One region of the Gallibacterium faecale genome, then DNA from elsewhere that is predicted to be linked to it. Evidence: riboswitches for the same ligand, from Rfam matches in the RefSeq annotation. Region 1 holds a riboswitch; the other holds the start of a gene.
The links. Region 1 has a riboswitch for thiamine pyrophosphate ahead of PF272_RS12420 (ABC transporter ATP-binding protein). Riboswitches for the same ligand answer to the same signal wherever they lie in the genome.
Positions count from the first base shown of each region.

Region 2: linked by a shared signal. The riboswitch ahead of thiB (thiamine ABC transporter substrate binding subunit) and the one ahead of PF272_RS12420 (ABC transporter ATP-binding protein) in region 1 are both predicted to bind thiamine pyrophosphate.

Region 1 covers NZ_JAQIBB010000123.1:19,363-35,493, reverse strand. The annotation lists gene uvrD (DNA helicase II) at 1-290, opposite strand, end outside; gene PF272_RS12450 (shikimate 5-dehydrogenase) at 471-1,283, shown strand; gene PF272_RS12445 (LacI family DNA-binding transcriptional regulator) at 1,340-2,341, opposite strand; gene idnD (L-idonate 5-dehydrogenase) at 2,507-3,529, shown strand; gene idnO (gluconate 5-dehydrogenase) at 3,532-4,296, shown strand; gene PF272_RS12430 (basic amino acid/polyamine antiporter) at 4,351-5,769, opposite strand; gene PF272_RS12425 (homocysteine S-methyltransferase family protein) at 5,780-6,673, opposite strand; TPP riboswitch at 6,824-6,915, shown strand; gene PF272_RS12420 (ABC transporter ATP-binding protein) at 7,004-7,732, shown strand; gene PF272_RS12415 (ABC transporter permease) at 7,736-8,491, shown strand; gene tenA (thiaminase II) at 8,508-9,161, shown strand; gene PF272_RS12405 (ABC transporter substrate-binding protein) at 9,182-10,141, shown strand; gene thiM (hydroxyethylthiazole kinase) at 10,151-10,954, shown strand; gene thiD (bifunctional hydroxymethylpyrimidine kinase/phosphomethylpyrimidine kinase) at 10,956-11,777, shown strand; gene thiE (thiamine phosphate synthase) at 11,770-12,432, shown strand; gene PF272_RS12385 (NRAMP family divalent metal transporter) at 12,435-13,655, shown strand; gene PF272_RS12380 (type I restriction-modification system subunit M) at 13,877-15,418, shown strand; gene PF272_RS12375 (Fic family protein) at 15,449-16,131, shown strand, end outside.
Region 2 covers NZ_JAQIBB010000053.1:11,499-27,629, reverse strand. The annotation lists gene oppC (oligopeptide ABC transporter permease OppC) at 1-115, shown strand, start outside; gene oppD (ABC transporter ATP-binding protein) at 126-1,124, shown strand; gene oppF (murein tripeptide/oligopeptide ABC transporter ATP binding protein OppF) at 1,121-2,098, shown strand; gene PF272_RS05330 (AMP-dependent synthetase/ligase) at 2,243-4,045, shown strand; gene PF272_RS05325 (hypothetical protein) at 4,328-4,573, shown strand; gene PF272_RS05320 (hypothetical protein) at 4,636-4,773, shown strand; gene PF272_RS05315 (hypothetical protein) at 4,835-5,407, shown strand; gene PF272_RS05310 (hypothetical protein) at 5,448-5,930, shown strand; gene brnQ (branched-chain amino acid transport system II carrier protein) at 6,405-7,709, shown strand; gene PF272_RS05300 (AEC family transporter) at 7,939-8,151, shown strand; gene PF272_RS05295 (AEC family transporter) at 8,298-8,894, shown strand; TPP riboswitch at 8,935-9,043, shown strand; gene thiB (thiamine ABC transporter substrate binding subunit) at 9,093-10,088, shown strand; gene thiP (thiamine/thiamine pyrophosphate ABC transporter permease) at 10,097-11,683, shown strand; gene thiQ (thiamine ABC transporter ATP-binding protein) at 11,676-12,338, shown strand; gene bioB (biotin synthase BioB) at 12,405-13,415, shown strand; gene fic (protein adenylyltransferase Fic) at 13,605-14,714, shown strand; gene PF272_RS05265 (DUF3037 domain-containing protein) at 14,822-15,637, opposite strand; gene PF272_RS05260 (HipA family kinase) at 15,634-16,131, opposite strand, start outside.

The sequences.
Region 1 (16,131 bases):
GCCAGGCTATGGAATGTGCCTACCCACATACCAAAGGGAGGTTGTAATTGATCCTTTAATAACGATTCAATACGATGTCGCATTTCTGCAGCAGCTTTATTGGTAAAGGTTACCGCCATAATTGAGTTTTGGCTTATGTTTTCTACACCGATTAACCAAGCAATACGATAAGTCAAAACACGTGTTTTCCCGCTTCCTGCACCAGCAAGCACTAAATAATTGCCTAAGGGTGCAGCCACAGCTTCACGCTGACGATCATTTAAACCATCTAATATTTCTGAAAAATCCATGAAAAAATCCTTGTGATTCGCGTATTTATTGGTGTTTTGTCGAATTATAGCATTAATAAGCAGTAAATCTGGTGAAGTGCTGGATAAATAATCATATTAGTGAAGCGAGTAGTGTTAAAATTTTTATCCTAAAATAATAGCGTGCGTATTTAGGTATAAACGAGTAATAAGGATAATCAGATGATTAATAAAGATACAACATTGTGTATTTCTTTGGCAGGACGACCAGGTAATTTTGGTACACGTTTTCATAACTATTTGTACCAAAAATTAGGCTTAAATTTTATTTATAAGGCATTTACCACCCAAGATATAGAACATGCAGTCAAAGGTGTGCGTGCTTTAGGTATTCGTGGTTGTGCGGTATCTATGCCGTTTAAAGAGAGCTGTATGCCATTTTTAGATGAAATTTCGACATCAGCCAAAGCGATTGAATCGGTGAATACGATTGTGAATACAGACGGGTATTTGAAAGCATACAATACAGATTATATTGCTATTGTAAAATTAATTGAGAAATATCAATTAGATAAGAAGAGTTCTGTAATTGTGCATGGCAGTGGCGGAATGGCGAAAGCGGTAGTCGCAGCGTTTAAAAATAGTGGATTTGAGCATGTTGTTGTATATGCGCGTAACAGCGAAACAGGGTGTTATTTAGCAAATTTATACGGTTATACTTATGTTTCAACCTTAGAAAAAGCAGCAGATATTTTAGTGAATGTGACCCCAATTGGGATGAAAGGTGGAAAAGAAGAGTTTAGTTTGCCTTTCGCTGAAAGTTTTATTGAACAAGCACAAGTAGCGTTTGATGTGGTGGCTTTACCTGTAGAAACACCATTTGTTCAGTTAGCACGCCAACAAGGTAAACAAATTATTTCTGGTGCAGAAGTGGCAGTATTGCAAGCAGTAGAACAATTTGAACTTTATACTGGGATTCGTCCTGATGAAGATCTGATTGCAGAAGCTGCGGCATTTGCACGAGAAAATCGCTAATCAAAGTAGGGGTAGAACTGAAATAGGTTCTACCTTAGTTTCTAATAATCAAAAAATTAAGCACTTTGACGACGCATAAATTTAAACGGTAATTCAATCGTTTGATGTTCTGGTGTTTGCCCAGATAAAAATTGGATCAAAGTTTGTGCACCTAATTTACCAATTTCAAAACGAGGTGTGGAAATTGTGGTTAAACTTGGGTTAAGAACTTTTGCAAAATCAAGATCATTAAAACCAACAATATCTAAATCTTTGCCAACTTTAATTCCTCGGCGCGAACATTCCATAATGGCACCTGCCGCAATATCATCATTAACAAAGAAAATTGCATCGGTGTCTGGCCATTGATAAAGAATTTCAATTAATGCTTCAGCACCACTCACAAAAGAGGTTCTCTCTTTTAAGGTGAAGTGGCGATCAAGTGAAAGTTGATAATGGGCTAAAACATCTTCCCACGCCATTTTTCTTAATAACGCCCGACTATCTAACCAAGAAGAACAGAGTGCGATATGTTTACGTTGTTTTTCTTCAATTAAAAATTTAATGAGATATTCTGCTGCGGCATATTGGTTAATACCAATATTGGCTAAAAAATTAGGGTTTTCATAAATATTCATTAACTCCACAGCAGGAATATTAGCCATCTGTAATAGATCTTTGGTTTTTTGCGTATGAAAAGTTTCGGTAAGAATAAACCCATCAACATTTTGTTGTAGATATTTCTCAATAATGCGTTGCTCTTCAAGGGGAGTATAAGAAAAATCACTGATTAATAAGTTGTAATTGTATTGATCACAAATCTCTTTTACGCCATCAATCACTTCTTTAAATACATCATTACTAAAAGAAGGAATTAATAACACAATGGAATTGGTGGAAGAAGAGGCTAAGGATTTGGCAATACTATTAGGAATATAGTTCATTTTCCTGCACATTCTTTCAATTTTTTCTCGCATTTCTGTGGATACGAGGGAAGGGTTATTCATTGCCCTAGAAACAGTAGATTTATTGATACCCAAAGCTTTCGCAATATCATCAATAGTGGTGCGTTTTCTCATATAAAAATAGTGTCATGTAAAAGAGATCATAATCGCTCGTATTCTATCTGAATTTATTCTTTTTTTGAAATTGATCACAGTTTGAACAAATTATGATTGAAAGTTAAATTTAAAAACACTACTTTAATGCAAACGGTTGCATTAAATTATAAAGAGAGGTAAAAAATGACGCAACATCTTCAATCAAAATGTATAAAAGTGTCTGGTGCACATCAAATTCAGGTTACTACAACAGAGATAAAACCTATATATAACAATGATATTATTGTGAAAATTGTACGTGGCGGTATATGTGGTTCAGATATTCATTATTATAATCATGGTGGAATTGGTAATTTCAGTTTACAGCACCCAATGATTCTAGGACATGAAGTTGTTGGTATTTTACCTGAAAATAAACAAACGGTTGCAGTTAATCCAAGTAAGCCATGTTTACAATGTAAGTACTGTTTAAGTGGTAAATCAAATCAATGTCTAAATATGCGTTTTTTTGGTAGTGCAATGCTAAATCCTCATGTGGATGGTGGTTTTTCTGAGTATGTAGTAGTGAGAGATGATCAAGTTATTCCATATAACAATGAAATACCAAGCAAAGTAATGGTTTTTGCAGAACCTTTAGCGGTTGCAATTCATGCTGTTAATCAAGCGGGATCGCTTGTAGGTAAACGAGTATTAGTTTCAGGAGCAGGCCCTATCGGCTCTTTAGTTGTTGCAGCTTGTAAACAAGCTGGAGCGATTGAAATTGTCTCTTCTGATATTCAAGAATCTTGCCGTGAAAGTGCAATAAAAATGGGAGCAACTTCAGCGATTAATCCGTTAGATAATCATGACGAATATTTTGCAGATAAAGGTTATTTTGATGTGAGCTTTGAAGCTTCAGGAGCAATAAGTGCAATTCATTTTGCCATTGATGCAACAAAAGCAACAGGAACGATTGTACAAATTGGTATGGCAAAAGGTGATGCACCAATCCCAGTAACTAAGTTTTTAGCGAAAGAATTGACTTATCGTGGAGCTTTCCGGTTTACCAACGAATTTGAAGTGGCGGTACGTTGGTTAGAGCAAGGTTTAATCAATCCATTACCACTGTTATCTCACGAATTTTCATATAAAGATGCAGAAGAAGCATTACAAACAGCAGGGGATAAAAGTAAAGCGATTAAAGTGCAATTAACATTTGGGGAATAACTATGAAAGATCTTTTTGATTTAAAAGGAAAAAGAACGCTAATCACAGGATCAACAAGAGGGATTGGATTTTTATTGGCGACAGGCTTAGCGGAGTATGGCGCAGAAATTATTATTAATGGAACAAATGCGGAACGGGCAATAACAGCGGCAAATACCTTAAAGGAAAAAGGCTTTAAAGCTCATGCAGTGCCTTTTGATGTGACGAATAAAGCAGAAATTGAAAAGAGCATTGCAATGATAGAGCAGCAAATTGGTCCTATTGATATTTTAATCAACAATGCTGGAATTCAACGCCGCCATCCAATTCTAGAATTCCCTGAACAAGATTGGGATAGTGTGATTAACACTAACCAAAAAGCCGTGTTTTTAATGATTCAAGCGGTAGGGAAATATATGGTTGAGCGTAAAGCTGGGAAGATTATCAATATTGGCTCGATGCAGAGTGAATTAGGTCGAGATACGATTACACCGTATGCCGCCTCTAAAGGTGCAGTAAAAATGATTACACGAGGCGCGTGTGTCGAACTAGCGCGATACAACATCCAAGTAAATGGTATTGCCCCTGGTTATTTTAAGACTGAAATGACAAAAGCATTAGTCGAAAACCAGCAATTCACTCAATGGTTATGCCAAAGAACACCTGCTAATCGTTGGGGGGATCCTGATGAATTAATTGGCGCAGCAGTATTTCTTTCTTCAAAAGCCTCTGATTTTGTCAATGGCCATCTGTTGTTTGTTGATGGTGGTATGTTAGCAGCGGTCTAAGGGTTATTTTATCTATAAAAATGTCACTATCTAAATGAAGTGACATTTTTGTAGTTAGAACGCAATTTGTTGCAAAAATGCTGGGATAGCTAGGATGATTAATAGTAACAATACTATCTTTTCATACCCTCGTAATTGCCATTTACCTGAGAATTTGCGTTGTGAATATAAAAATAGTAATACGCCTGGTAAATAAAGGAGAACAGAGAGTAGTAAGTATTCAATTCCAGCAGCGTAAACAATCCATGTCGCGTAGAGAGTAGCGATACCTCCAACAAGTTTATAGCGCCAATGAAGGTTGTGTTGTAGTGCATATTTTAATAAGAAGCCACCGACCAATAGATAAGGGATTAATATCATTGAGGTGGAAATTAGCAGAAGTGTTTCGTAGCTGTTTCCCGTTTTCCAAACTAAAAATAAACAGAGTTGTACGGTGAGTGTTGTAAATAGTAGGGAAAAGTGAGGCACATTATGTTGATTTAGTTTAGTAAATGAAGGCGGAAAGACACCATTTTTAGCCCCTAAATGTGGGATTTCAGTAGCATATAATGTCCAACTTAAATAAGAGGATAAAACAGAAACAATTAAACAAAAGGTGATTAGCACTTTTCCCCAATTACCCACCATTGAAGTAAGGATGCCTGCCATTGATGGATTCGGCATTTCTGCGATTTCTGCACGAGGTAAGATACCTTGAGAAAGTAACGTAATTGCGACATACATTAATAGGGTAATCACGACACCGATAACTGTTGCTCGACCGATATCACTTCTTCGTTGCGCGTGTTTAGATAAAACGGCTGCACCTTCAATACCTGTAAAAACCCATAAGGTAATTAACATCGTATTCTTAACTTGATCAATTAAGGTAGCAGGTTGTTGGTCATCAGTGATGATGCCTTGTCCTTGCCAATCAGCAAAAAAACGTTGGCTGTCAAAGAAGTAAATGGCTAATCCAATAAAGAGCAGTAATGGAAAAACCTTAACGATAGTTGCAATTAAATTCACACCAGCAGCTTCTTTAATTCCTTTGGCGACTAAAGCATAGACTAACCAAGCGATACAAGAAGCACCAATAAATGACCATAAAGTATTACCTTTACCAAAAATAAGAATGTCAGACTGATCAGTAAATGTACCTAATGCTTCAAAGGCAACCACGAGATAACCAACAATTCCAATCGTGGTACAAAGCCAGTATCCCCAAGCAGAGAGAAAACCCATTAATTCGCCGAATCCTGCTCGAGCATAGCCATAGACACCACCATCTAATTCAGGACGTAAAGACGCTAAACAAGCAAATGAAAGGCCTAAGAAAATAATACCCACACCAGTAATTAGCCAACCAATTAATAAGGCTTGGGAACCTGCAACAGCAGCCATATTTTGCGGTAAGCTGAAAATACCAGAACCGATCATAGAACTAATCACTAATGCAGTTAATGCAGAAAGTCCGATTTTTGCTGTTGTCATACTATCTCCATTAACGTAAGTGTTGGGCAAGTTGTGCAATATGTTCAGGACCAATACCACAACAACCACCAATGACATTAGCGCCAATAGCCCGCCATTTCTTAGCCCAAAATAGATAGTTTTCTGGGGTACTATCTTGACGAATTTCATCAATCGCTTCGTTAGCCGCTTGCATCTCTTCTGGTTGTGGCTCAAAGGCGTTGGCATAAACACCAAGATTAACTGGGTATGGTTGTTGATCGATAACTGTTTTTGCTTGGCGTAATGCAGCTTCCATAACTTCAATTTGGCTACAATTAAACGAAATCGTGGTCGCTTTTAATGCTAAGGCTTGTTTTACTGCATCTACAACTAATTCTCCAGAACGTAATTTAGGTTCGGTTTGCATAGCGGAATCATCTAAAGTAAAAGAGCTCCAGAATGGACGAGGATCATCGCCTAATAATTTGCGCCAAGTCTGCATTTCAATAATGCTGCTTTGTGTTTCGGCTAACCAAATATCAACATAGGGAGATAACCCTTGAATTAATGGCTTCGCAAGCGTTTCTGCCTGTTCTGGATTAAATAGATCGGGATGATAAGAGCCAAATAGAGGTGGTAATGAGCCAGCGATTAATACAGATTTGCCACTTTGTTGTACGGCTTGTTGTGCTATTTTTCCTGCCCGAGCGGCAAGTTGTTCACCTTGTTGATAAAAACGTTCTCCAATATGGAAAGGCACAACCGCATAGCTATTGGTTGTAATCACATTAGCACCAGCGTTGATATAGTCTACATGAACATCACGGACAATATCTGGTGTTTCCATTAACGCTAAGGCAGACCATTCTGGTTGACGAAAAGGTGCATTACGGCGATGCAATTCACGACCCATACCGCCATCAAGAATTATTAAAGATTGCATAAATTGTTCCTAAAAAATCAAAAAGGCTGCTAAATTAGCATAGGTATTAGAGATTACAAGTAAATTAAATTGATTAGATATAATCTAAAGTTATATTCTGTTTTTCCTCTATTTTAAGTTGTATTTTCTAAAGTTTCCTTGTACATTAAACAGCGTTAGTCGGGGTGCTGCTGAGCAGCTGAGATAATACCCGTGAACCTGATACAGTTAACACTGACGTAGGAAACTAATTATGCAAACAGTTCAAATATCTTCATTTATTTCTATTTTTCTTACCCATTCTATTTTCTTTGTGTGTAATCTAGATCGTTGTTAATTGTGGATCTAGCGATGAACGCAGTGCAAATTCGCCACTTAAACCTCGCTTTTGATAAGAAAGCGTTGTTTGTTGATTTTAATTTTTGTTTGAAGCAAGGCGACTGGACAGCAATTTTAGGGCGTTCTGGGGTAGGTAAATCTACCTTATTGCGTGTGATTGCTGGTTTAGAGCAAGATTCAATTCAATCAGGTGAAATTGTTTTTCAACAGACAGACAAACAAACACAACAAGTTGCTTTTATGGCACAAAATGATGGGTTGTTTCCTTGGTTATCGGTGATTGAGAATGTGCAATTAATCCAGCATTTACAGGGACGCAAAAATAAAGCCAGTTATGCACAAGCGGAAACACTGCTGCAAGCAGTCAATATGTTGGAATATCGAGATAAGGCGTGTTATCAGCTTTCTGGAGGGCAACGCCAACGAGTTGCCTTAGCGAGAACATTAATGCAGTCAGCCGAAATTGTATTAATGGATGAGCCTTTTTCAGCGTTAGATGTAGTGACTCGATTACAACTGCAAACCTTATCCCGTCAATTATTAGCAAACAAAACGGTACTATTGATTACCCATGATCCGCAAGAAGCATTAATGCTTTGTGATCAGATTTTTGTGTTGCAAAAGCAGTCAGGACAAGTGGTATTAACGCCGCCAATTACGCCAACAATACGTTCTCCAGAACAAGCAGAATTTTGGCAATTACATCAACACTTATTATGCCAATTACAGCAAGGAGAATGATAAATGCAGCATTTTTCTTCTTTGATTAAATCGCTTTTATTGTCCTGTTCACTTTTGTTGTTATGGCAAGCCACAGTGGTTGTTTTTGATTTACCCCACTATATGTTACCCAAACCAATTGATGTATTGGATCAACTGCAATCAAAAACTGCCTTACTATTGGCACATATTCAAGTGACTTTATTGGAAATTTTATTAGGGCTTTGCTTAGGTTTTTTATTAGGGTTACTTTCCGCTTTATTGCTCTCCTTGTCTAATTGGCTTTCCTCTTTGTTATTACCTTTATTAATTGTTTCTCAAGCGATTCCAGTATTTGCGATTGCCCCTTTATTAGTGCTTTGGTTTGGTTACGGAATGGCTTCAAAAATCGCAATGACGATTTTGATTATTTATTTTCCAGTGACAGCAGCTTGTTATGACGGTTTACGCAATACGCCAACAACCTGGTTAGAACTCAGTAAAACCATGAGTGCCACGCCATTACAAATTTTATGGCGAGTACGTTTGCCGGCGGCATTACCTTCATTAGCATCTGGATTACGAATTGCCGTCACCATAGCACCGATTGGTGCCGTGATTGGCGAATGGGTAGGTTCTAATCAAGGTTTGGGCTATTTAATGTTACACGCCAATGCTCGAATGCAGGTGGATTTAATGTTTGCAGCGTTGTTTGTGTTGATGTTTATCACATTACTGTTCTTTTTCTTAACCGACAAATTGTTGCGTTACTTTCTCCCTTGGGCAAACCAATTACGTTAATTATTGTGAGGAAATTATGTCGATTACCCAGCAACTAATACAAAATGCCGCACCTTATTGGCAAGATTATGTTGAACATCGTTTTGTGCAACAACTGGCAACAGGAACATTAGCTAAACCATGTTTTCAACATTATCTTAAACAAGATTACCATTATTTGTTGCATTACAGCCGTGCTTTAGCGTTGGCTATGTATAAATGCGATAACTTTTCTGCATTAACAGCGATTAGCCATGATTTACAAGCGATTTTAACAGAGGTAAAGACACATATTGCGTATTGTGAAGAATGGCACGTGAGTTTAGAAGAGTTACAACAAACACCAGAGTCAGCTGCGTGTATCGCTTATTCTCGTTATGTACTCGATTGTGGCGCACAAGGAACATTAGCGGAACTATATGCAGCCATTGCACCTTGTATTTTAGGCTATGCTCAAATTGGGCAACATATTGCACAAAATAAAATGAGTCCAGCCAATAATCCCTACCAATCCTGGATTGACACTTATGCTTGTGATGAGTTTCAGAACGTGGCACAAGCAGCCAGTCGTTTTCTGGATCAACTTTGTGAATCAGTTTCAGCAACACAATTACAAAAAATCCAACACATTTTTACTACTGCCACTCGAATGGAAATTGCGTTTTGGCAGATGGGCTTAGATCTTTCATAAACACAATAAAGGACAATATGATGAAAAAATCACTATTCTTAACGGCGCTCGTTGCCTTGGCATTTCACCTAAATGCAGCAGCAGATAAGCTACAAAAATTAACTTTACAACTAGATTGGTTTGTTAATCCTGATCATGCTGCATTGATTGTGGCACAACAAAAAGGCTTTTTTAAAGCAAATGGATTAGAGGTTGAGATTGTTGAACCAGCAGATCCCTCATTACCAGCAAAATTAGTAGCTGCTGGAAAAAGCGATTTAGCAGTAGGGTATCAACCACAATTACTTATGGATATTGATCAAGGGTTACCGCTAGTGCGAGTAGGAACATTAATTGCTACACCGCTCAATAGTTTGGTGGTATTAAAGCAGAGTAGTATCCAATCTTTAGCTGATCTAAAAGGCAAAAAAGTAGGGTATTCAGTGAGTGGGTTTGAGGAAGCCTTACTTGGCACAATGTTGAAATCGGTTGGTTTAAGCTTAAAAGATGTCGAACCGATTAATGTGAATTGGTCATTATCGCCTTCTTTGATTAGTGGACAAGTAGATGCGGTGATTGGCGCTTTCCGAAACTTTGAGTTGAATCAACTTGCCCTTGAACATCAGCAAGGTGTTGCCTTTTATCCAGAAGAACACGGTGTACCAATTTATGATGAATTGATTTTGTTAGCGAATAAAAAACAGTTAGCTGATCCTCAATATCGCAGCAAAATTTCAGCATTTATCAGTGCATTAGAACAAGCCACCGTTTATCTCATCAACCATAACCAAGACGCTTGGCAAGCGTTTGTGAGTTATAAAGCGAATGAATTAGATAATGAATTAAATCGTCGCGCATGGCAGGAAACTATGCCTCGTCTAAGTTTAAGTCCTCGAGCTTTGGATCAACATCGTTATCAACAGATGGCGAAATTTATGCAGCAACAAGGGTTAATCAAACAGATACCAACATTAAATGATATGGCGCAACAAGTTGAGTAAGGATAGTTTATGCAACACACTTATTTAGAAAAGATTCGTCAAACAAATCCACTGATTCACAATATTACTAATATTGTGGTTGCCAATTATGTTGCTAATGGTTTATTGGCGTTAGGGGCTTCTCCGATTATGGCGGACGCAGAACAGGAGATGGAAGAGTTAGCACAGTTTACGTCAGCATTGGTATTAAATATTGGTACCCTAGATGCAATGAAAGTGAAGTCGATGTTATTGGCTGGCAAAGCAGCAAATCATCAAGGTATTCCTGTAATCCTTGATCCTGTTGGTGTGGGTGCAACCGGTTATCGTAAGCAGGTAGTTGCTGAGTTATTACAACATATTCAGTTTACCACGATCCGTGGTAATGCGGGTGAAATTGCACAACTGGCAGGAATTGCTTGGCAAGCAAAAGGCGTTGATGCAGGGAGTGGTGAGGGTGATCTTGCTTTAATTGCAACGACTGCGGCTCAACGTTATCAATGTGTGGTGGCAGTAAGTGGTGAAGTTGACTATATCAGTGATGGGGTGCAGCTTGCCAAAATTGCAAATGGTACTGCAATGTTTCCCAAAATTACCGGTTCTGGCTGTTTACTTGGTGCCGTATTAGGGGCATTTTTGGCGGTCGATCAACAAAATCCATTTCAAGCAGTAACTCAAGCGTGTACTGCCTATGCGATTGCGGGTGAGATTGCGGCTAAGACCTTACAACCTAATCAATATGGGCAGTTTTATTTAGGATTACTTGATAGCCTAGCCCAGATAGATGATCAGCAGGTTACTAAATATGCAAAAGTTGAAGTGATTGGAGGATAAAATGAGCCAAATAGCACAAGCATTAACCATTGCTGGATCTGATAGTGGCGGTGGTGCCGGTATTCAAGCCGATTTAAAAACATTTCAAATGCGAGAGGTGTTTGGAATGAGTGTTGTTACTGCGGTGACTGCCCAAAATACATTAGAGGTGAGTGATATTCATTTAATTCCAACTTCGACCATTAAGTCACAACTTGCTGCGATTTATCAGGATTTTTCACCTAATGCGGTCAAAATTGGTATGTTGGGTACGGCGGAGATTATTGAGTGTGTAGCGGAACAATTACGGCATTATGCAGTAAAAAATTTAGTAGTAGATCCTGTAATGATTGCAAAAGGTGGCGCAAGCTTATTAGAACAGAGTGCAGTTACTGCGATGCGTCAGTTATTACTGCCGTTGGCAGATGTAATTACACCAAACTTACCTGAAGCAGAAACTCTAACGGGTGTACAGATTACAGATGAGCAAAGTGTGGCTCAGGCAGCAAAGATCTTACAAGAGTTGGGAGCCAAGACAGTTGTGATTAAAGGTGGACATCGAGATAACTCTCGTAGTGATGTGTGTCGTGATTGGATTTTCAGTGCAGAAGGTAATTTTGTGCTAGAAAGTCCTCGTTTTGCTACACAACAAACACATGGGACAGGTTGTACCTTTTCAGCTTGTTTAGCTGCGGAATTAGCGAAAGGAAAATCCGTATCAGCGGCGTGTCAAATTGCTAAAGACTTTGTTACTGCCGCAATTTCTCATCCTTTAAATATTGGGCATGGTCATGGTCCAACCAATCATTGGGCTTATACTCAATTAGGAGCAAATAATGAATAGTGAAATTTTGCGTTGTTATTTAGTGGCTGGAACCCAAGATTGTCGGCATTTACCTGAATATAAACAAAGCCCACAATCTGCCTTATTAACTCGGTTAGAAGCCGCTTTACAACAAGGAATAACTTGTTATCAATTCCGAGAAAAAGGGGATTTTTCGTTACAAGATCCAGAACAAATTGAGCGGCTTGCTCGTGACTGCCAAATCTTATGTCAGCAATATAATGTGCCTTTTATTATCAATAATGATGTGGTGTTAGCCAAAAAACTGAATGCAGATGGTATTCATGTGGGGCAGAAAGATTTCCCAGTAGTGCAGCTAGCGCAACAACTCTCTTCTAAAATGTTGATTGGATTGTCTGTTAATACGTTGGAACAGGCACAACAGCATAATCAGTCAGCATTTGTGGATTATTATGGTTGTGGACCTATTTTTCCTACTATTTCTAAAGCGGATGCGGCGCCAGCTGTGGGGATTGAATTTATCCAAAGATTGCGTGAGTATGGGATTACTAAACCATTAGTGGCGATTGGCGGAATTAAAGCAGAACATGCTCATCCTTTACGTGAAGCAGGGGCTGATGGGGTAGCTGTGATTTCTACCATTATGCAAGCAACCGATCTCACCACAACAATCCAGACGATTTTGCGAGGTTAGTTATGCAGCTGTCAGCCTTTGGTCAGAAATATGGACCAGGGATTATTATGGCTTGTTCTTGTGTGGGTGGTTCGCACATTATCGCTTCAACCCAAGCTGGAGCATATTATGGGTATCAGTTGGCAGGGCTTATTGTATTAGTGAATCTACTGAAATATCCGTTTTTCCGTTTTGCTTTTGATTACAGTGCAGAGAAAAAACAGAGTGTATTACAAGGATATGCCAGTAAAGGGAAATCTTATCTGTGGCTATTTTTAGTGTTTAACCTCTTTGCAACGGTAGTCAATGTTGCGGGTGGTACATTACTTTCTGCCGTCTTATTAGCACTATTGTTGCCAGTCGAAGTAAATCTCAATGTTTTAAATATTGTGGTATTACTAAGTTTTTTACTGATTCTGTTTTATCGTCAATATCAACGTTTAGATCAGGTGTCTAAAGCCATTATGTTGGTATTGTCAGTGATTACCGTTATTGCCTTATTTTTGGCACAAGGAAAATCATCACCATTACCGACAGATTTTATTGCACCTAATGCTTGGAGTATCAGTGCAATTCCATTTTTAATTGCATTAATGGGATGGATGCCTGCTCCTATGGAATTAAGTGTTGCGAGTTCTTTATGGGTTGTGCAAAAAAGTCGATTAGCGCCTGATTATCAACAATCTCATCATCGAGATTTTAATGTGGGCTATGTGGTAACGATTATCTTGGCATTAATGTTTATGGCATTAGGGGCATTAGTTCAATATGGCAAGCCGTTAGAACCTTTAAGTGGTGGAAAGTTTATCCATCAATTTGTTGAGATATATGCAATCAGTATTGGTGAGTGGACACGCTGGTTTATGGCGTTAGTGGCTTTCATCTGTATTTACGGCACGACAATAGTCGCTGTTGATGGTTATTCTCGTTGTAATCAACAAACTATCCAATTACTGCGTTTTGGTAAACAAGCAGACGTAAATAGCGAACAAGGATTACGTTATTTTATGATTGTCGCTGCGTTAGCGAGTTTTATCTTGATCCAATTTTTCAGCGGCGCGATTGGTAAGATGATTCCATTTGCGATGACCGTGTCTTTTGTCTCTGCACCAGTTTTTGCGTGGTTAAATCTTAGTCTTGCAAAACAGTTAAATACTCAACAACGTTGGTTACTTGTTTTAGCTTGGCTCGGATTGGGGTATTTGGTGGGGATGGTGATTCTTTATACTATTTATCGTGGGTAGATAAAAAATATAAATATTCTTTGATCCTATTTATTAATTTGTACTTGTATTCGTTGATTATAATCAGTGGGCTTGTGATTTGTGTTGTAAGCAAAAATTGTTATAGATACAGAAGAAAACTGGGTAAAAAGCAGTACTATTTGCAAGCTTTCTGATACAGTATGACAATTATCGCCATAGTTTCTAAGATAAGTGCAAAAATTATTAAATAGGAGAAATTAATGACTGCCAGCCAACAAAGAGCAGAACTACAACGCCGTATTTGGCAGATTGCTAACGATGTTCGTGGTTCAGTGGACGGATGGGATTTTAAACAATATGTTCTGGGTACGTTGTTTTATCGTTTTATTAGTGAAAATTTTGCCCACTATATGGGTGGAGGTGATGCTAGTATTTATGCAAGTCTATCGGACGATGATGAGCGACTAATTGAGATCAAAGACGATACAATCAGAACAAAAGGTTATTTTATTTATCCTAGTCAATTATTTGAAAATGTTGCCAAAAATGCCAATAACAATAAAGATTTAAATACCGATTTAAAAAATATTTTCAACGAGATTGAAGATTCGGCGGTTGGTTATCCATCAGAATCAGATATTAAAGGTTTGTTTGCCGACTTTGATACCACCAGTAATCGCTTAGGAAATACCGTTGCCGATAAAAACAAACGCTTGGCAGCAGTGTTAAATGGCGTAGCGGAGTTGGATTTTGGACATTTTGAAGATAATCAGATTGATTTATTCGGTGATGCTTACGAGTTTCTAATTTCTAATTATGCTGCCAACGCCGGTAAGTCGGGCGGTGAGTTTTTTACTCCGCAAAATGTATCTAAGCTGATTGCACAATTGGCGTTACACGGACAAACCACCGTTAATAAAATCTACGATCCGGCTTGCGGTTCAGGTTCATTGTTGTTGCAAGCCAAAAAGCAATTTGATGCGCATCTGATTGAAGAGGGGTTCTTTGGACAAGAGATTAACCATACCACCTACAACCTTGCGCGTATGAATATGTTTTTGCATAACATCAATTACGACAAGTTCAATATTCAACTTGGTGATACTTTATTAAATCCGCTACATAATGGCGATAAGCCTTTTGATGCCATTGTTTCCAATCCTCCGTATTCGGTGAAATGGATTGGCAGCGATGATCCGACCTTAATCAATGATGATCGTTTTGCACCTGCCGGAGTATTGGCACCCAAATCCAAAGCCGATTTTGCCTTTATTTTACACGCCTTGAGTTATTTATCTGCCAAAGGTCGGGCGGCTATTGTTACCTTTCCGGGTATTTTTTACCGTGGTGGTGCCGAACAAAAAATCCGTAAGTATTTGGTAGATAATAATTTTGTAGAAACGGTAATTTCATTAGCCCCTAATCTATTTTACGGCACATCTATTGCGGTGAATATTCTGGTTTTGTCGAAACATAAAACCGATATGATGACGCAGTTTATTGATGCCGGCGAATTATTTAAAAAAGAAACTAATAACAATGTACTGACCGATGAGCATATTGCCAAAATTCTCCAATTATTTAGTGAAAAAGCAGACGTGCCACATCTGGCGAAATTGGTAGATTATCAGGCAATCGTCGATAACGATTATAACCTGTCCGTCAGCAGTTATGTGGAAGCGAAAGACACTCGGGAAGTGATTGATATTGTGGCACTTAATCAGGAAATTGAACAAACTGTTGCCAATATTGATCGTTTGCGTGCGGAAATTAGCAAGATTGTGGCGGAAATTGAAGGTTAATTGATAAAAACGAAAACATTCGGAGCATAGATGGACGATAAACTGCCGATTAATATTCAAGATTTACTGAATAGAAAAACTATCGAAGATGAACGGATTGAGTTTAAGGAAAATTGGAATCCGGAGGCTGTGCTACATACTTTATGCGCATTTGCCAACGATTTTCATAATTTGGGTGGCGGTTATCTGATTATTGGTGTAACCGAAAATAACGGAATGCCTCAATTACCACCAACGGGGTTAGCCTATGAACAGGTGGATAAAATCCGTAAAGAGTTATTACAACTAGAAAAAAGTGCGATTGTACCTACTTTCCATACCCTTACGGCAACTTACGAAATTCAAGGAAAATTAATTTTGGTCTTATGGGCAGTCGGTGGTGAGATGCGTCCCTATCGTGCCAAAAAATCGTTATCCGATAAGCATAGTGAAAATTGGGCATACTATATTCGCCAACATTCCAATACTATTGAGGCTAAAGGTGAAATTGAACAAGAGCTGTTATCGTTAGCTAATAAAGTGCCTTTTGATGATCGATTATGTCTTAGTGCGACGTTAGATGACTTAGAACCGCATTTAATCCGAGAGTTTTTGGCAGAAATTAAAAGCGAACTGGCAACCACAGCTAAACACCTTAGTATTGAAGAACTGGCAAAACGGATGAATATTGCGGGCGGAACATCGGAAGCTTTATTCCCTAAAAATGTTGGATT
Region 2 (16,131 bases), on a different contig from region 1:
GGAAGCCGCACCTTGGCTATTAATTTTCCCAGCAATTTTTTTAGTCATCACACTATTCTGTTTTAATTTTATTGGTGATGGTTTGCGTGATGCACTTGATCCAAAAGATCGATAAGGTGAGAAAAATGAAAAACGAAAAACAACCTCTCCTTGATGTTCAAGATTTACGAGTCACTTTTAAGACACCTGATGGCGAAGTGACTGCAGTAAATAATTTAACCTTTACCTTAAATGCCGGTGAAACGCTTGGTATTGTAGGGGAATCTGGTTCAGGTAAATCACAAACTGCTTTTGCGCTAATGGGATTATTAGCGGATAACGGTAGAACGTCAGGTTCAGCTCGTTTTAATGGTGAAGAAATTTTAGGTTTACCAGAAGCCCAACTTAACCGCTTACGTGCAGAACAAATTGCCATGATTTTCCAAGATCCAATGACTTCACTTAATCCTTATATGAAGATTGGTGAGCAATTAATGGAAGTATTGATTCTGCATAAAGGCTATGATCGCAAACAAGCATTTGAGGAATCCATCAAGATGTTAGATGCGGTAAAAATGCCAGAAGCGCGTAAAAGAATGGATATGTATCCACATGAATTTTCTGGCGGTATGCGTCAGCGGGTAATGATTGCGATGGCGTTGTTATGTCGTCCAAAGCTGTTAATTGCAGATGAGCCAACGACTGCGTTAGATGTGACAGTGCAGGCACAAATCATGGCATTATTAAATGATCTTAAGCGTGAATTTAATACGGCAATCATTATGATTACCCATGATTTAGGTGTAGTAGCGGGAAGCTGTGATCAAGTATTAGTGATGTACGCTGGGCGTACGATGGAATATGGTTCAGCAAAAGAAATTTTCTATCAACCAACACATCCTTATTCAGTTGGCTTAATTAATGCTGTGCCACGTTTAGATACTGAAGAAGATCAATTAATTACTATTCCGGGAAATCCGCCGAATCTATTGCATCTTCCTACTGGATGCCCATTTCAACCACGTTGTAAGTTTGCGACAGAACAATGTCTGGAAGCACCGGCATTAAGCCGTTTTGCAGATAATCGCTTACGTGCGTGCTTTATCAGTGCTGAGGAAATGATTCTAAGAGGAAGAGCAGAATGAAAAAATTATTATTAGAAGTTGATGATCTTAGCGTACATTTCCAAGTACAAGGAAATGAAGGTTTATTCTTTAAGAAAAAGCAGACCTTAAAAGCGGTAAATCACGTTTCTTTTAAATTATATGAAGGTGAAACGTTAGGCGTAGTAGGTGAATCAGGTTGTGGTAAATCAACGTTAGCGCGTGCCATTATTGGATTAGTAAAATCTGCAGGTGGTAATATTCTTTGGTTAGGTAAGAATTTAAGTAGTCAATCTGATAAAGAGTGGCATAGTACGCGCAAAGATATCCAGATGATTTTCCAAGATCCGTTGGCATCATTAAATCCACGTATGACGATTGGTAACATTATCGCCGAACCATTGAAAATTTATTTCCCTGAATTATCTGCTGAGGAAGTAAAAGAGCGTGTACAAGCAATGATGTTAAAAGTTGGATTGCTACCAAACTTGATCAACCGTTATCCTCACGAATTTTCAGGCGGACAATGTCAACGTATTGGGATTGCTCGTGCTTTAATTGTTGAGCCAAAATTAATTATTTGCGATGAGCCAGTTTCTGCTTTAGATGTTTCTATTCAGGCTCAGGTAGTAAACCTATTAAAATCTTTGCAAAAGGAGATGGGGGTATCGCTGATCTTTATTGCTCATGATTTAGCCGTGGTAAAACATATTTCTGATCGTGTATTAGTTATGTATTTAGGTAATGCAGTGGAATTAGGAACTTACGATAAGGTGTATCATGAAACGAAACATCCTTACACGAAAGCATTGATGTCAGCAGTGCCAATTCCTGATCCCGATTTAGAAAAAGGCAAAACGATTCAGTTATTAGAAGGTGATTTACCTTCACCAATTAATCCGCCTTCAGGTTGTGTATTCCGTACCCGCTGTTTATTAGCAGATACGGAATGTACCTTAGAAAAACCTCGTCTGACAGGAGAAGCGCAACATCTTGTTGCTTGTTTTAAGGTATAAATGTGAGCTAAATCACAAATTAGATCGCCCATTGATAATTCAATGGGCGATTGTGTTTCTAGGCAGTAAAAGCACTGGATTTTTTATATAAGAATGGTATATTTGCGCACAGATGTTATCTGAAATTAAGGAAACGCATTCACAATGCAACACCATTCTCAACAACTCGTCCATTTTGTCGATGTTATTCACCAACAAAGTGAAAAATTATCTCAACAAACAGCATTACGCTATTTTGATGAACACCACCAACTCCATGATATTTCTTGGCAAAACTTTCGCCAACAGAGCGAACAGTTGTCATTAGCTTTATTATCACTTGGTTTACAAGTACAAGATAAAGTAGGGATTTTTGCCCAAAATATGCCGCAATGGACTATTGCTGATTTTGCAATTTTACAGATGCGTGGTGTGACAGTGCCGATTTTTGCAACAAATAACGAATATCAAACAGAATATATTGTGAATCACTCTGATATGAAGGTGTTATTTGTTGGTAATCAAAAAGAGTATGACGTGGCGTTATCTATTGTGCCTCGTTGTCCGCAATTAGTAAAAATAGTGGCAATGCAGCCATTAGATTTACGTGACGCTGAGATTGGTATAGATTGGCAAACTTTCTTACAATCGGCGACAACGGAATCTCAACCAGAATTAACGCAACGTTTGCAAACTAAAACAATGGATGATCTGTTTACCTTGATTTATACCTCAGGGACAACAGGCGAGCCAAAAGGGGTAATGTTGGATTATCATAATCTTGCCCATCAACTGGCTACTCATAAGCAAACGTTAATGAATATTGACAGCAAAGATGTTTCTTTATCGTTCTTACCGTTATCACATATCTTTGAACGTGCTTGGGTGGCTTACGTGCTGTCGCAAGGTGCGGTAAATGTTTATTTATCGGATCCACAACAAATTAAGCAGGCGTTAGAGGCAGTTAAACCAACCTTGATGTGTGTTGTACCACGTTTCTATGAAAAAATTTATGCGGCTGTACATGATAAAGTGAAACAAGCGCCTTGGTTACGCCGTCAAATTTTTTATAGTGCATTGCGGATTGGTAAACTTGCATTACGTTATCGCCAAAAACAACAACCATTACCTGTTTGGTTACAACCATTACATAATGTTGCAGAACGTTTAGTGTTTCATAAATTACGTAACTTACTTGGTGGTCGTATTAGAATGATGCCATGCGGTGGAGCAAAACTAGAACCACAAATTGGGCGTTTTTTCCATCTAATTGGGGTCAATATTAAGTTAGGTTATGGTATGACAGAAACCACAGCAACAGTATCTTGTTGGCCTGATTTTGGCTTTGATTCTAACTCGATTGGAAAAGTGATGATTGGCACTACCGTGAAAATTGGTGAGGAAAATGAAATTCTCGTCAAAGGTGGCGGTGTGATGAAAGGGTATTATAAAAATCCAGAAGAAACTGCGAAAAGTTTTACTGCGGATGGTTTCTTGAAAACAGGCGATGCTGGTTATCTTGATGAGCAAGGTAATTTATTTATGACTGATCGTATTAAAGAGTTGATGAAAACTTCAACTGGAAAATATATTGCACCGCAATTAGTAGAAGGTAAGTTCTTGCAAGATAAATTAATTGAGCAGATTGCGGTGATTGCTGATGCAAGAAAATATGTCTCTGCGTTAGTCGTGCCTTGTTTTGATACGCTTGAAGAGTATGCGAAAAAATTAAATATCCAGTATCAAAATCGTTTAGATTTGATTAAACATACAGCAATTATTGAGATGTTTGAAAAGCGGATCAATGAGTTGCAAAAAGAATTGCAAGGGTTTGAGAAAATTAAAAAGTTTACTTTATTACCTCAAGCGTTCTCTACTGAGCTAGGTGAAATTACACCAACGTTAAAACTACGCCGTAAGGTGATTTTAGAACGTTATCGCCATTTGATTGAAAAAATGTATCAGTAGAAATCACTACTCCAACAAATAAAAACAGCTTAACTAGGTTTTAGTTAAGCTGTTTTTTTGTCCCCTCTTTATCTGTCTTATCATTCATCATTTTACTGCGTATTTTTGTGATTTTATGTATTGATTACGCTTAGACATTGATTTTGGTTATTATCGTTTAGTATAGTTAATAATTAAGTCTGTATCCCCTGTATAAGATAAAAAATTTAAGTAGATAAAGGAGATAGTAAGCATTATATAGCGGTACCACGTTCATATTTTTAACTGGATTAATGCGTATATATGGAAGAAGAAATAAATACCTCTACCTCAGAATATTTAGGCTTTAAAGTAATAAAATATTTATTACTAGCTTTCATTATCTTTTTACTCGGGTTGTGTAGTCATATTGTTTATGATGTATCGAGATCTGCATTGCCCGAAAAGGTATTTCCGGTTCCACTTAAAGCTGATGGTGCTACTTATGAATTTGAATATATTCCCCCAAATGCTAGTTTAAGAAGACAAACTCTATTTCTATATAGATAATAATGACTATTACTCATGGAGAGAGAAATTAAACTTAGGAGATGAAGATTTTAGTGTAGGGTATGTTTTTACTATTCAAAGAAGAAAAATATAAGATTGTATTTAAAGATTTATCTACTGATCCAGAAATCAAACATTTAAGAATCTATTTAGGTTTAGATGGTGCTGGTGTGGATAGCGTCTATAAAGTTAAGACATAAACTTGCATTATTAAAAAAGAGAATTTGAATAAAATATAAACTACTTGATTATGGAATTTGTATGATTGTCTCTGAATTGAATAAAAAAACTAGAAAATTTACAGGTAAATGGTTTATTTTAACCATTTTATTAGGAGGAGCTTGGGCTTTGATATTTAAATTTCTTTTTTTAGATGGAAATTTATCTAAAGAAGTTTTAGTGGAAATACAACGCTATAGTTTGATAATTATGAGTGTGTTGTTTTCTTTGTTTTATTTTATTTTTATCTGGAAGAAGTGTGGTTTCTTAGATTTTTTTGTTAAAAGAATTCATTATGATAATAAGGTAAAGTATTTTTTTATATTTGTGTCTTTAGCAGTATTTTTATCTATCCTTTCATACTCTGTAATCTATGATATAGAAGAGTTATATAATACTGTGAAAGAAGGAGTAACAAGATCAGAAAGATTGAGTAATTTAACATTTTCTTTGACTTTTCCTGGTATATGGTATTTTACACATCTAAATTTACTTTTTACATGGCTTATTGCTGATTCATTAATTTTGGCTATGTTAATAGTTAGATACTTTTTTGATAAAAAGTATCGAGAAAGATATAAAATATTATTAGATAATATTGTTAAAGAAAACTAAAGTTTGAATAGAATATAAACTACTTGATCAGGTGATTTGTATGCTATTATCTAAAATGAATAAAGAAAATAGACGACTTTCTAATAAGTTTCTTTTGTTAACAGTTTTATTAGGGGGAATCTGGTCAGTAATTTTTAATCTAATTTTTGTGAATAGGGAAATTAGTAAAGATGTTCTAATTGAAATTTATCGTTATAGTTTAATTACTATAGATACATTTTTTCTTTTTTTATATCTTTTTATTGTTTGGAAAAAATTTGGTCTTTTTACTTATTTTGTAAAAAGAGTTAATTATAACAGTAAAATAAAATTTTTTTTATTTTCGTTATTTGGCTTTTTATTATTATCTATTATTTTCTTTGGTTTAGCATTATACAATTTGGATGAGATTTTTTATAATGTAGAAAATAGTGAAGGAATAACAAGAAGAGAGGTGATGAATAAAGCAATATTTTCTTTTAGTCTGTTTGGAGTATGGTATTTATCTTCTATGACTTTATTTTTTTACATATCTTCTTTCTGACGCAGCAATTATATTTTGTTTAATAGTGAGATATTTTTTCGATAAAAATTATAGAGAAAGATATAAGTACGAACTTAATAAACTTGAACAAGAGATTGGTGACATAAATCAGAGAGAGCTTTAAATTATAAAAATATCTAAACAGAATATTCAGAAGATAGCAATCACGAAAAGGTTTCTCAAGATCCTGATTATGTAAGAAGAGAATGTTATCTATCTTATCTGTGGTTTGAACAACTTTTTACAAAAAAGAGGTTTTTGCCTAATCTTTGAACAAATCTAAATTGTTAGTAATAAGGCTAGCGTAGAATAAAAAATGAAAGGGATCTAATAATCACTAAAAATAACGAGAAATATTAGATTTCATCTAATTTAATCGGGAAAAAACGTAAAAAGTAGCATTTTTTTCTTCTAATTAGCTCTTAATCTAGATAAACTTTCCGCCCTTAAAAATATTACAGTGTAGGAAAAATAATGTTATCAAGAAAAGACATTTTGATTTTAGGCATGATGATTTTTTCACTGTTTCTTGGAGCGGGAAATATTATCTTTCCACCAATGGAAGGATATCATGCGGGTACAAATTGGTTATGGGCTGCGTTAGGTTTTATTCTTACTGGTGTATTTATGCCATTTATCACTTTGATTGTGGTAACTGTACGTGGTCGAGGGGAAGCTTTATCAACTGACTTACCACCTTGGGTAGGGGTAACGTTCTGGTCGATTTTATATCTAATTATTGGTTCAACGTTTGCTATGCCGCGTGTAACTAACGTGGCATATGAAATGGCGTGGTTGCCATTGAATATTTATAGCGGTGAATATTCACATATTATCTTTGCTGTAATTTTCAATTTAATTGGTATGGGATTTATGTTGAAGCGTAGCTCAATGATCTCAACCATTGGAAAATTTATGGCACCAATTTTACTGGTGTTATTAATCATTGTTGGAATTGGGGTAATTTATAATCCAATTTCTGCTATTGTCGCCCCATCAAGTAATTATGCGGAAGGTTCTGCATTAGTAACTGGTATGATTGGCGGTTATCAAACAATGGATGTGTTATCTGCAATGGCATTTGGCGGAATTGTTGCTCGTGCTTTTGCTGTCAACAAGGTGACCGAGGGTAAAACGATTGTTCGTTATACTTTAGCAGCTGGGGCAACATCTGTGATCTTATTAAGTGGATTGTATCTTTGCTTGTTCTATTTAGGGGCAACAGGTGATATGGTTGCAGTCACTTCAACTAATGGTGGGCAAATCTTCTCTCGTTATATCAATGCGTTGTTTGGTGCGCCGGGATTATGGATTATGAGTGGTATTGTGATGTTAGCGAATTTAACCACATTAGTCGGTGTAACCAGTGCGTGTGCGGATTATTTTTCACGTTTCTATCACCGCTTAAATTACCCGTTCTTTGTGATTTTATTTACTATTGCAACCATTATTATTTCAGAAACTGGATTAGATACCTTATTAAGAGTCACAATTCCAGCATTATTACTGATCTATCCAGTTGCTATTATGTTGGTAGTATTACAGTTGTTACGTAAGAAATTGCCAGTAATCAGCTGGAGTTATAACGCGACTATCGCTTTAACTACGCTGTTTAGTTTATGTGATAGCTTAAAAAATATGGGAATTTTACCAGAAAGTGTTGAAACGATTTTAAAACGCTTCCCATTCTATCAAGAAGGCTTAACTTGGTTGATTCCTGTGTTAGTGATGTTAATCCTGACAATTATTGTTGGGAAATTAAGCGGTAAAAAAGCGTAATGATAATAAAGACGACCTAAAGTAATTTAGGTTGTGAGTGATTTAAGATAATAATTATTTAACTAATCGTTATTTTCCAATTCAAGCTGCATTTCGATAGTGATAACATAAGTAACTATCTAAGTTAAGAGATGCAGCTTTTATCTTCTTTCTATCTATCTCTTTTCTTTTTTTTTAAAATTTTTCTAGCATATTAATTTTAACAATGTATTAACAAGGAAATATCATAATGGATGGCTTCCTTAGTTCTATTTCATTCTCGGTTAGTGTTACCTTACCCAATATCTTGATGTTATTTTTGGGGATCTATTTACGCCGTATCGGTATGATTAATGATCAATTTTGCCAACAAGGTTCAAAGTTGGTTTTTAATATTACTTTGCCAGCATTATTGTTTTTAAGTATTGTGCAACACCCAACAGATTATGGCGCTCAATTATAAATTATTGTGGCAGGGTATGTTGGCTGTTTAATTACGTTTCTTTTAGCAGAGTTGTTTGCGGCTCGTTATGTGGCGGATATACGAGAAAGAGGGACTTTTGTTCAAGGTGTTTTCCGAGGTAACACAGGGATTATTGGTCTATCATTATGTGCGAATGCCTATGGTACAGAGGGAATTGCTTCCGCTTCGGTTTATACTGCATTGATTACATCCTCTATAATATTTTAGCTGTAATTACCTTAAGCCGTTCACTTTCAACAACAGGCAAACCAAGTGTATTACATATTGCGAAACAAATTGCGAAGAATCCATTAATTTTGTCTATCGTTGTGGCATTAATTATCAGCAAGTTTGGCTTTTCAATTCCAAACTCATTAATGAGTACAGGCGATTATTTATCGCGAATGACGCTACCTCTAGCGTTACTTTGTACTGGCGCTAGCTTAGATTTTAAAGGCTTAGATCCCTCATCAAAATTAGCTTTTCAGTCCAGTATCGGACGTATTTTAATTGCGCCTTTTATTCTGGTGATTGTCGCTCGTCTATTTGGGCTAACAGGTATTGGTTTAGGTGTAATCTTCTTAATGTCAGCAACGCCAGTTGCAGCAGCAAGTTATCCAATGGTACGCAGTATGGGCGGTAATGCGAAAACAGCGGCGAATATTATTGGGATTACAACATTGGGTTCTATTGTTAGTTCAGCGATTGGTATTGTGATTCTTAAACAATTAAATTGGATGTAATTTTTATTGTGTAATCCATACTGATCTCGTATAGTAATGCCCGTTCTCAACGGGGTGCACCATTAAGCATAATAATTATGGAGCTGAGATAATACCCGTCGAACCTGAACTGATTAGTCGCAGCGGAGGGATTTGAGAAGCATCAAGCTATTCAAAATCCTGTTCATTGCAGTTATGTTATGGAATAGGAAACCAATTATGTTAAAAAAAGTTATCTTTGCCAGTGCTTTAACTGTAAGCACTGTTTCATTTGCCGCACCAACTACCTTAAATGTTTATACCTACGATTCTTTCTCTTCTGAATGGGGACCAGGTCCAAAGTTAGAACAACTTTTTGAAAAACAATGCCAATGTGATCTGAAATTTGTTGCTTTTGATAGTAGTGTCACTATGTTTAATCGCTTACGTTTAGAAGGGAAGAACAGTAAAGCGGATATTGCATTAGGTCTAGACCAAAGTTTATTAGAAGCGGCAGAACAATCTAAATTATTTGCAGCGACTTCAGTAGATACGTCTAGTTTAAAACTCCCGATGCAGTGGACAAGTAATACCTATATTCCGTATGACTTTGGTAGCTATGCTTTTATTTATGACAAAACAAAATTAACAACACCACCAACAACGTTAAAAGAGTTAGTCGAAAGAAAAGATTTACGGGTGATTTATCAAGATCCACGTACCAGTTCCGTAGGGCGTGGCTTATTGCTTTGGATGAATCAAGTGTATCCACAAGATCAAGTCGCTCAAGCTTGGCAGCAACTTGCTCAGCATACTGTAACTGTGGGGAAAGGTTGGAGTGATACATACGGCGCTTTCTTAAAAGGGGAAGGAGATTTGGTATTGAGTTATCGTACTTCACCTTTATACCATCTATTAAATGAACAAAATGATCATTATGCTGCAACAGTATTTAGTGAAGGAAACATCTTACAAATTGAAGTGGCGGCCAAATTAAAAGCAAGTAAACAGGCGAAATTGGCGGATCAATTCCTACAATTCTTAATTAGTCCGGAAGCACAAAAAATTATTAGCCAAAGTAATGTGATGTTTGCAGTAACTGATTCGCCGATTGAGTCTCATTATGATCAATTACGCCAACAACTATTATCTGAAAAAACGATTGATACTTCGAAAATAACACACCAACAAACGAAAGCTTGGCTAGAGACTTGGCAAAATGCTTTATCTAAATAATGAAGTTCGTGCGTTGGCTTAGGCAATCTTCCTACCTATTATCGGGATTTAGTGTTTTATGTGTGCTTGCTGCCATTTATGGCGGCAGCCTTTGGCAATTATTGCAACAAAATGCTTTATCTCAATGGGTAGGTTTATTGACCAATGAATATTTACACCAAGTCATCTATTTTAGTTTTTATCAGGCAGGGTTATCTGCATTTTTATCGGTTATTTTAGGATTACTTGTTGCTAGAGCCTTATTTTACTTGGAGTTTTCTGGCAAAAATATTCTACTAAAAATCTTTTCACTCACTTATGTGTTACCTGCATTAGTAGCAGTATTTGGCATTTTAGGAATTTATGGGTTTAATGGTTGGATTAACCAAGTTTTACGCCTGTTTCAATTACAATTACCTGATATTTATGGCTTAACAGGAATTCTATTAGCTCATTTATTTTTTAATATTCCGTTAAGTGCTAAGGTATTACATCAACGTTTACAACAACTTTCTCCTGCCCAATTTAAACTGGCCGCACAATTAAATCTACGTGGCTGGCATTTTTTCCGTTGGGTAGAGTTACCTTTTTTACGCCCAATCTGTTTCAGTTTATTTGGCTTAATCTTTTTGCTCTGTTTTACCAGTTTTACAATCGTGTTAACGCTAGGTGGTGGACCAAAATATACCACCTTAGAAGTGGCGATTTATCAAGCAATTACCTTTGATTTTGAGATTGAAACTGCGGCGTTATTAGCTATTTTGCAGTTTGTATTCTGTTTTTTGTTATTTACGATTAATAGCCGTTTTGCTCGTTATCAACAGATGGGGAATGTCAGTGAACAACAATGGCGAGTGCCGTTATCTCGCTGGCAGCGCCTGTGGCATGGATTAGTGCTACTGATAGCGGCGTTATTTATTGTTAGTCCATTATTAGAAACCTTGATAGCTGGATTAAACGCTCGTCAATTCTGGCAGCAATTACTGCAAGCTGAATTATGGCAAGCGATCATGTTTTCGCTGTTATTAGCTCCTACTGCGGCGACATTTTGTATTATGTTAGCAGTGGCTTTATTACTAACGACTCGGCAGCTTTATTGGCGAGGGCAACAAACAACTAGCCAACTCTTATTAAACATAGGCACGATTATTCTGGCGATACCAACATTAGTGTTAGCAACGGGATTATTTTTATTGTTAGGGCAAATTGATGCCAATATTGTGGTGTTATTTTTATTAGTGGCATTATGTAATGCATTTGTGGCGATGCCTTTTGCTTTACAGCTATTAACGCCAGCGTTTTATCATAATATGACCAACTATCACCGCCTTTGTTTATCACTGAATCTTCGCGGTTGGCAACGTTGGCGAATTGTCGAAAAAGCAACTTTGTTAAAACCTTTACGCGCTGCGTTTGCATTAGCTGCAGCGATTTCTTTGGGAGATTTTACGGCTATTGCGTTATTTGGTAGTGATAGCTTTACCTCTTTGCCATTATTACTGTATCGGCAGTTAGGGCATTATCAAAGTGATGGTGCGGCTGTGACGGCAATGGTGCTGTTATTGTTTTATTTCTTTATTTTCTTATTTACGGAACAGAATAAACAAAATGATTAAGCTGAAACAGGTGCAATATGCATATCCACCGATGACAATGATGTTTGATTTAACGCTGCAAGCAGGGGAGAAAGCGGCGGTTATTGGTGCGAGCGGTGCAGGAAAATCTACCTTATTGAACCTTATTGCGGGTTTTGAACAAGTGAATCAAGGTGAAATTTGGTTACAGGGTGAAAATCATACTTATAGCGAACCACATCAACGCCCTGTATCTATGCTGTTTCAAGATCATAATTTGTTCAATCATCTGACCGTAGCAGAGAATATTGCATTAGGGTTAAAAACGAGTTTGTCGTTAAACATTGCCGAACAGCAACAGGTTAAGCGAGCGGCACAGCAAGTTGGATTACAAACTTATTTAGATCGTTTACCAGAAACATTATCTGGTGGACAAAAGCAGCGTGTTGCATTAGCTCGGACTTTATTACGTAACCGACCGATTTTATTATTAGATGAACCATTTTCTGCACTAGACCCAGAATTACGCCAAGAGATGTTGGTATTAGTAGAACGAATCTGTAATGAGAAAAATCTTTGTTTACTCTTGGTAACTCACCAATTAAGTGAAGTTATTCATATTATGGATCGGGTAATTCGGATTGATAATGGTACGATCTCTGAAAATTATTTGGTAGATCGGGAAAACAGTCGCTAGAATATGGCACTTTGTTAGCAGAGTTGAACTTTGCGATTACTTAGGATAATAACAAAAGGATACGTTATGACAACAACGACAATTCAAATGCCTTCTATTACACCACACCCAACAGTGGAATATTGGTCAGTATGTAAAGTAGAAGCATTATTTGAAACGCCTTTCCTTGATTTAGTTTATCGTGCAGCACAAGTCCATCGTGAGAATTTTAATCCACAAGCAATTCAACTTTCGACATTAATGTCGATTAAGACGGGAGGATGCCCAGAAGATTGTGGTTATTGTCCTCAGTCAGCGCGCTATCAAACAGGTGTGCAAAATGAACAATTATTAGATATTGACGATATTGTAGCTAAAGCAAAAATTGCGAAAGAGCGCGGTGCAGGGCGTTTCTGTATGGGAGCAGCATGGCGTGGTCCAAAACCAAAAGATATTGAAAAAGTATCAGCGATTATTAAAGCAGTAAAAGAGCTTGGCTTAGAAACCTGCGGAACATTCGGCTTGTTACAAGATGGTATGGCGGAACAATTAAAGGAAGCTGGGCTAGATTATTACAATCACAATATTGATACAGCACCAGAGCATTATCATGATGTGATTACGACTCGCCGTTTTGAAGATCGCATCAGTACCTTAGGCAAAGTACGCCAAGCAGGATTAAAAGTGTGCTGTGGTGGTATTGTCGGGATGAATGAAACTCGTAAAGAGCGAGCTGGGTTAATTGCGAGCCTAGCAAATTTAGATCCACAACCAGAATCTGTTCCAATCAACCAATTAGTGAAAGTAGAAGGTACACCAATGATGGAAGCGGATGAGCTTGATTGGACAGAGTTTGTACGTACCATTGCAGTAGCACGAATTACGATGCCACGCAGTTATGTACGCCTTTCTGCAGGACGTCATAAAATGCCAGAAGCGATGCAAGCAATGTGTTTTATGGCAGGAGCAAACTCGATCTTCTATGGTGATAAATTATTGGTAACAGGTAATAATGAAGAAGACCATGACCAAATGTTAATGGCTAAATTGGATTTGGTTCCAGAAACCTTAGAAAATAGAAAAGAAACTGAAAATTAATATATCTTTATCTAATTAAATAAGATAAATGATTTTATCACACCCTTATATTTGGTATATAAGGGTGTTTTTTATACTCAATATTATGCATATGTTTAAAAAAATGGAATTTTTAACTATGTTTTGTTGATATGTTTATGGGATAAACATATACATAAAAATATGTTTAAAAAAATGGAAATTTTAAAGATGAGAAATTGGGATCCTGAAATTGCTCATAATTCATTACCTGAGTTACCGCCGTTACAAGAGCTAGAAACAAAAGAAATTTTAAAACAAACAATCCTAGCACGAGCAGCTTTAGCTGAATTAAAACAAGCAGCAGAATTGATACCGAATCAAGCGATGTTAATCAATACAATTCCAATTATGGAAGCTAGAGCGAGTAGTGAGATTGAGAATATCATGACAACGATCGATAAATTATTTCAGTCATTGCAAATAGAAAGTAATAGTGTTGATCCAGCAACAAAAGAAGCGCTTCAATATCGCACGGCGCTATTTGCAGGATACAACGATCTAGAACGACTTCCTCTTTGTACAAAAACAGCCGTACTGGTATGCAGTGAGATTAAAGGAATAGAAATGGATATTCGTAAGGTAAGTGGTACAGCAATTCGTAATGGAACAACAGGTGAAACAATTTATACACCACCAGTGGGCGAACAACTTATTCGTGACAAGTTAGCGAATTGGGAACGATTTATTCATCAAAATGAGGAGTTAGATCCTTTAATTATTTTGGCTGTAGCCCATTATCAATTTGAAGCAATACATCCATTTACAGATGGTAATGGTAGAACAGGCAGGATATTAAATAGTCTATTTTTAATTGATAAAGGTCTGCTAAGCTTACCAATTCTGTATTTAAGTCGATATATTATTAAAAATAAAAATGACTATTATCGTTTATTGTTATCTGTTACGGCAGAACAAAATTGGCAAGATTGGATTATCTATATTTTGAAAGGAATTGAAGATACAGCGAGTTGGACAGTAAAAAAAATTGAAGCAATTCGCTCTTTACTAGAAGAAACAAAGGATTATATGCAAGATAAATTGCCACAAATTTATCAACGAGAATTAGTCGATCTCTTATTTGAACAACCTTACACGCGAATTCAAAATTTAGAAAATGCAGGTATTGCTAAACGACAAACTGCTTCAAAATATTTAAAAGAATTATGTGATATTGGAATATTAGAGGAAGTACCAATAGGTCGGGATAAATTATTTATTCATGTGAAGTTAATGGAATTATTGAGAGGAGAGAGTAATAGATATACTTCATATGTATAGGATGGGTATTGAGAGGTAACATGAGGAATTTTTAGTAGAAGCAAACTAAAATGGACTTGGTCCTCATTTATTCAGAATAAAGAAAAACCGCCGGATTGGCGGTTAGATTAGATATTCTTGGCAAACTCTAATAAAGTATTTTGTTCGTTCCAATCTATATGTTGGATTTTAAAGTTATCAAAAGTCTTTTTTATGGTATTAAGGATATTTATTTTATTAGCTGTATCAGCAGTATCTAAAGCAAAAAGAATATTTTCTTTTTTCAATAACCCCTCTTCATTTGCCCGATTAATTTTAGATACCCAATTATCACAATACTCAATCATACTTGGACTTTCAATCTGATCAAATGCTAGTGGTTTAACTGCTTTCAGAATTTCTTGCCCATTTTCCTCTTTTAGTGCAAGAGGTAAAGTGAATTTAGCTAATTCACCTCTTACAGTATGTTGTCTATAATTGGAAAGAACTACATCATCCTCAGCTTTAAAAAGTTCCTTAAAATGTTTAACCATAATAGTTTCTTGATTTTCAGGTTTTACTCCAGCTAAATGAATATATTTAGTATATAAATCATTAAAATAAGCTTGAGGATCATCGACTAAACCTATGGCAGCATTACTATATTGTACAATTCCTTCTTTAACATCGATATAGTGATGGAAAAATGTTGCCATCTCTTGAGGAGTACAATTAAATACTTGAGAAGTAATGTATTGTAATTCCTCATTTATGGTATCTCTTATATTATTAAAGATGCTACTACGATAAAAAAAATTATTTACTCGCTTATCGTTTTTAGCGACAAGTTGATAAGTAAGTTTGCGTTTTTCAGGTTCACACATCAATAAACCAACATTGACGAATTCGCCTGTCTCAATGTAAGGTTTGAACTTCACAAAACTATATAAAATTGGTTGTTTCATTCGATGTTGTCCCAGTAATTTTCTTGAGTTATTCGGTTTAAGATAGTTTTTATCTGATTGATATAACTATTTATTTTATCAAATTCTGCTTCGTCCAATGGATACCAGTCATTAGGGATGAGTTCATAAATATGATCAAAGTTCTTCAATATGTCAATGGCTTTTTGATGGAATATTTGTTGATCAATCCAATCTAATTTCCATTCTCTATTTTGGGGAGCAAAGAGATGTTCATCAAATGTAGCATTTTCATCAAAAGCAAGGTTATGATCTATCACGAATATTTTTTGTTGATCTTCATCAAAAAGTAAGTTGATATTACCGGTTCCTTTTGAAGATGCAGTTCTGTCTGAGTTTAAAATCCAACGATCGAACATATAAAGCAATTTTTGTAAGTCTTCAGGAAAATAACTAAAATTTTTCGCTTGAATAGTTTTAGCTATTTTGGCATGTTCGATATATTTTGAAGCAAAAGCATAACCAGTTGGAAGATC